DNA from 2 places in the Halomonas sp. A29 genome. Region 2 is predicted to be linked to the other one. Evidence: predicted binding sites of a transcription regulator. Region 2 holds the regulator's gene; the other holds the start of a gene.
What was found. The regulator sigma-54, encoded in region 2, starts transcription at its own class of promoters, with help from an activator protein. The targets are predictions, from matches to a motif close to TGGCACNNNNNTTGCTNT.
Positions count from the first base shown of each region.

Region 1: urtA (urea ABC transporter substrate-binding protein) is a predicted target of sigma-54. The motif match lies at 1,107-1,124, and genes of this name have one in related genera.

Region 1 covers NZ_JAXQPR010000010.1:131,105-133,506, reverse strand. The annotation lists gene SPH52_RS18885 (tripartite tricarboxylate transporter permease) at 1-871, shown strand, start outside; gene urtA (urea ABC transporter substrate-binding protein) at 1,235-2,402, shown strand, end outside.
Region 2 covers NZ_JAXQPR010000005.1:244,514-246,915, reverse strand. The annotation lists gene hpf (ribosome hibernation-promoting factor, HPF/YfiA family) at 1-163, opposite strand, end outside; gene SPH52_RS11555 (RNA polymerase factor sigma-54) at 272-1,693, opposite strand; gene lptB (LPS export ABC transporter ATP-binding protein) at 1,852-2,402, opposite strand, start outside.

The DNA of each region.
Region 1 (2,402 bases), on a different contig from region 2:
TATCTTCGCTTTGGCCGAGGTCTTCTACATTCTGCTGCGTGGCGGTGGTGGCAAGGAACCTGCGCGCCGTGCCATCGGCTCGCTCAAGCTCACCAGGCAGGAGGTGCGCGAGATTGCTCCGCCCATCGCGCGTAGTTCGCTGCTGGGGTTCTTTACCGGTGTACTGCCGGGGGCCGGTGCGACCATCGGTTCGTTCCTCGGCTACAGCATGGAGAAGCGCCTGGCGAAGGACGGCGACACCTTCGGCAAGGGTAATATCAAGGGGGTGGCAGCGCCGGAAGCGGCCAACAATGCCGCCTGTACCGGCTCCTTCGTGCCGCTGTTGACGCTTGGCGTGCCGGGCTCGGGCACCACCGCGGTGCTGCTTGGAGCGCTGCTGATCATGGGCGTGTCACCGGGCCCGATGATGCTTGAACAGCGCCCGGACGTGTTCTGGGGCGTAATCGCCAGTATGTACATCGGCAACATCTTCTTGCTGGTGCTCAACCTGCCGCTGATTCCGCTGATCGCCAAGATCCTGGACATGCCGCGCCCAATGCTGCTCGCGCTGATCCTGATCTTCTGCATGGTGGGGGTCTACGGCATGAGCTTCAGCATCTTCGACCTGATGCTGCTGCTCGGTTTCGGCCTGCTGGGGCTTGGCATGCGACTGTTCGGCTTCCCCACGGCGCCGCTGATCCTGGCGCTGATCCTGGGAGCGATCATGGAGGAGTCCATGCGCCGTGCCTTGCAGATCTCCGGCGGCGATTGGTCGATCTTCATCGACAAGCCGATTTCCATGTGGCTGTTGATCATCGCAGCGCTGTCACTGCTGCTGCCGTTCGCCAAGCGCATGCTGACCAAGCGTGGACTGGCCAAGCAGCGCGGCTGAACCTCTCCTTCAATCCACCCAGTTTGCGGGGGCGTCGAGCGATCGACGCCCCCGCTCGCGTTTGTGGTTACGGCAGGGCGCACCTACGTGGTGCGAGCTGGTGGTGCAGGCGGTCTTTTACGGCGCAAGGTTTGCTTTTCGCTTGCACGACAGCAGTGCGTCAGGACCGATATTGCGAACGTAATTTTAACGTAATGGATTGTATATAAAGAGTTCTTCGGATTTCGCCGCATGATGGCGCAAGCTTTGCAAAGACAGGGAGCCTAGTGCTGCGCGGCCAATATCGGTCGTGCATGAACTTCACAACAAGTCCCTCCTGCAGGAGGGCGCAAGGAGGTTCGAGTGAACGCATCCCGTCGCATCATGCCTTTCCCCCTTCGTTCCCTGTCTTCACCGCTTCGCTGCGGGGCCGTCGCGCTGCTGTCAGCGGTAGCCCTTGGCGCCGCCAGTCAAGCGCTGGCCCAGGAAGACCCCATCAAGGTGGGTATCCTGCATTCCCTGTCCGGCACCATGGCCATCAGCGAGTCGACCCTGAAAGACACCGTCGAAATGCTGATCGAGCAGCAGAATGAGCAGGGTGGGCTGCTGGGCCGCCAGCTCGAGGCGGTGGTCGTGGACCCGGCCTCCAACTGGCCGCTGTTCGCCGAGCGAGCCCGCGAGCTGCTCGAGCAGCATGAGGTGGATGTGGTGTTCGGCAACTGGACCTCGGTTTCTCGCAAGGCGGTGCTGCCGGTATTCGAAGAGCTCAACGGGCTGTTGTTCTATCCGGTGCAGTACGAGGGCGAGGAGTCTTCCGAAAACGTCTTCTACACCGGGGCTGCCCCCAACCAGCAGGCGATCCCGGCGGTGGAGTACCTGATCAACGAGGTAGGCGTGGAGCGTTTCGCGCTGCTCGGCACCGACTACGTCTATCCGCGCACCACCAACCGTATCCTCGAAGCCTTCCTCAAGGAGGAGCATGGCGTCGCCGACGACGACATCCTGATCAACTACACGCCCTTCGGTCACTCGGACTGGCAGAACATCGTCGCGGAGGTGCGCCGCTTCGGCAGCGAAGGTAAGAAGACGGCGGTGGTCTCGACCATCAACGGTGACGCCAACGTGCCGTTCTACCGCGAGCTGGCCAACCAGGGCATCGATGCCGCCGACATCCCGGTCATCGCCTTCTCAGTGGGCGAGCAGGAGCTCTCCGGTATCGATACCGGTCCGCTGGTCGGTCACCTCGCCGCGTGGAACTACTTCATGAGTGTCGACACCGACGCCAACTACGACTTCATCGACGCCTGGATCGACTATACCGGCGACGAAGAAGCAGTGACCAACGACCCCATGGAAGCGCACTACATCGGCTTCAACATGTGGGCCGAGGCGGTGCGCAAGGCCGGTACCACCGATGTCGATGCGGTCAAGGATGCCATCATCGGCGTGACCGTACCCAACCTGAGCGGTGGCTATGCGGCGATGATGCCCAACCACCACATCACCAAGCCGGTGCTGATCGGTGAGGTGCAGGACAACGGCCAGTTCGACA
Region 2 (2,402 bases):
GCAGCGTGCAGGCAGCCTGTTGACGCTCCTTCTCGATGGAGAGCGTCACTTGCACGTTGGTGATGTTGTCGTAATGGCGCTGGACGCGGCTAAGCTTTTCGCTCACGTAGTCACGCAGTGGATCGGTCAGTTCAACATGATGGCCGGTGATGTTGACTTGCATGACAAGCTCCTTCGTCCTTCGGGTGGTGGCTCGATTGTAACCCTTTTTACTGCCCTGCAAACCCCCTCGGGAGTCGTGATTGCCCCGCGTCAACATTGTGTCGAGACATCAGCGAAAACGCTTGCGCTCGCTCGAGGAAGGAATTCCCAGCGCTTCACGATACTTCGCTACCGTGCGGCGTGCCACCTCGATGCCGCTCTCGGCCAGCAGATCCACCAGGCGGCTGTCGGAAAGCGGCTTGCGAGGCGGCTCGTCGGCGATCAGTTTGCGGATACGGGCGCGTATCGCCGTACTGGAGTGGGCGTCCCCCTCACCATTGCCACCGACGTGGCTGGAGAAGAAGTACTTCAGCTCGAATACGCCACGCGGCGTGTGGATGAATTTCTGTGTAGTCACCCGTGAAATGGTCGATTCGTGCATCTCGACGGTCTGGGCGATATCGGCCAGCACCAAGGGCTTCATGGCCTCTTCGCCCTGCTCGAGAAAGTCGATCTGGCGTGCCATGATCTCCCGTCCCACGCGCAGCAGGGTGTCGTTGCGGCTGGCGAGGCTCTTCATCAGCCAGCGCGCCTCCTGCAGGTGATCCTTGAGGAACTGGTTGTCCTGGCTCTTGTCGGCGCGTCGTACGAGTGCGACATAGTCGGGCTGGATACGTAGCCGGGGCAAGGCCTCGGCGTTGAGTTCCACGCGCCAGCCCGCTTCGTCGTGGTAGGCAACCAGGTCCGGAGTGACGTAGCTGCTGCTCACTTCGGCATAGGCGCTGCCAGGGCGGGGGTCCAGCGAGCGAACCAGGGCGATGACCTCATCCAGGGCATCGTCGTCCAGCCCCAGGCGACGCTTGAGGAGACGGCGATCATCGGAGGCCAATGCCTCGAGGAACTGGCGTACCAGGCGTCGGGTCTGGGGGAGCAGCGGTGTGTCGTCGGGCAGCGCGGCCAATTGCAGCATCAGGCACTCGCGCAGGTCGCGGGCGAACACGCCGGTAGGCTCGAACTGTTGCAGGCGTAGCAGGACCTGCTCGACCTCCCGGGTGGGCAGGCCTTCGAGGCCTTGCTGGCGCAGGCCGTCGCGGATCTCTTCCAGCGTTTGCGACAGATAACCGGCACCATCGACGGCGTCGATTAGACTCTCGGCGATAATGTGTTGGCGATCGCTCAGGTCGGTCATCGCCAATTGCCAGATCAGGTGGCCGGCCAGCGTCTGCCCCGAAGCCTGGCGCTCGAAGTCCGGTCCTTCACCGGTAGCGCCGCCGGAGCTCGTGCCATGATCGGGGTAGGTATCCGTCCAGTCGCTGTCGGTGGAGAGCTCGCTGGGGATTTCACTGGCCCAGTCATCGCTCTGGGTTTCGCTGACGGCCTGTTCACCGAAGTCGTCGTCAAGCTCCAGCATGGGGTTGGATTCCAGTGCCTGCTGGATCTCCTGACGTAGATCGAGGGTGGACAGCTGCAGAAGGGCAATGGCCTGCTGCAGTTGGGGGGTCATGGTCAGCTGGGTGCCGACACGCAGTTGCAAGGATGCTTTCATGGCCATGAGGATAACGGGCTCATCTGCCGGAAAACTCTACCCTAGACCGGTAGGCAGTGACATGCAAGAGAATTGATTGCAATATGCATGCCAGCGGCAATATTTATGCCTGATTAGAATGTTTTAAACAAAGATCAATTACTTGCTTAATGTGCAAGATTGCGTTATAGGCGGAAATCCTCGCCAAGGTAGACTTCCCGCACCCGCTTGTTGGCCAGGATGGCCTCGGCGTCGCCTTCAGCAATGATCTGGCCATCGCCGACGATATAGGCCGAGTCACAGATGTCGAGGGTTTCGCGGACATTGTGGTCGGTGATCAGCACGCCGATGTCGCGCGCCTTGAGCTGGCGGATGATGCCCTTGATCTCGCCCACCGAAATCGGATCGACCCCGGCGAAGGGTTCGTCGAGCAGGATGAAGGCCGGTTCGGTGGCCAGCGCCCGGGCGATCTCGACTCGACGCCGTTCACCGCCTGAGAGGCTCATGCCGAGGTTGTCGCGGATGTGGGTGACGTGGAAGTCTTCCAGCAGTTGTTGAAGCCTTGCCTGGCGCCCGCGTCGGTCGAGATCCTTGCGCGTCTCGAGGATGGCCATGATGTTGTCGGCTACCGATAGCTTGCGGAAGATCGACGCCTCCTGGGGCAGGTAGCCGATCCCGGCCTGGGCTCGCTGGTGCATGGCGCTGTGTGAGAGATCCATGTCGTCGATGTGCACTT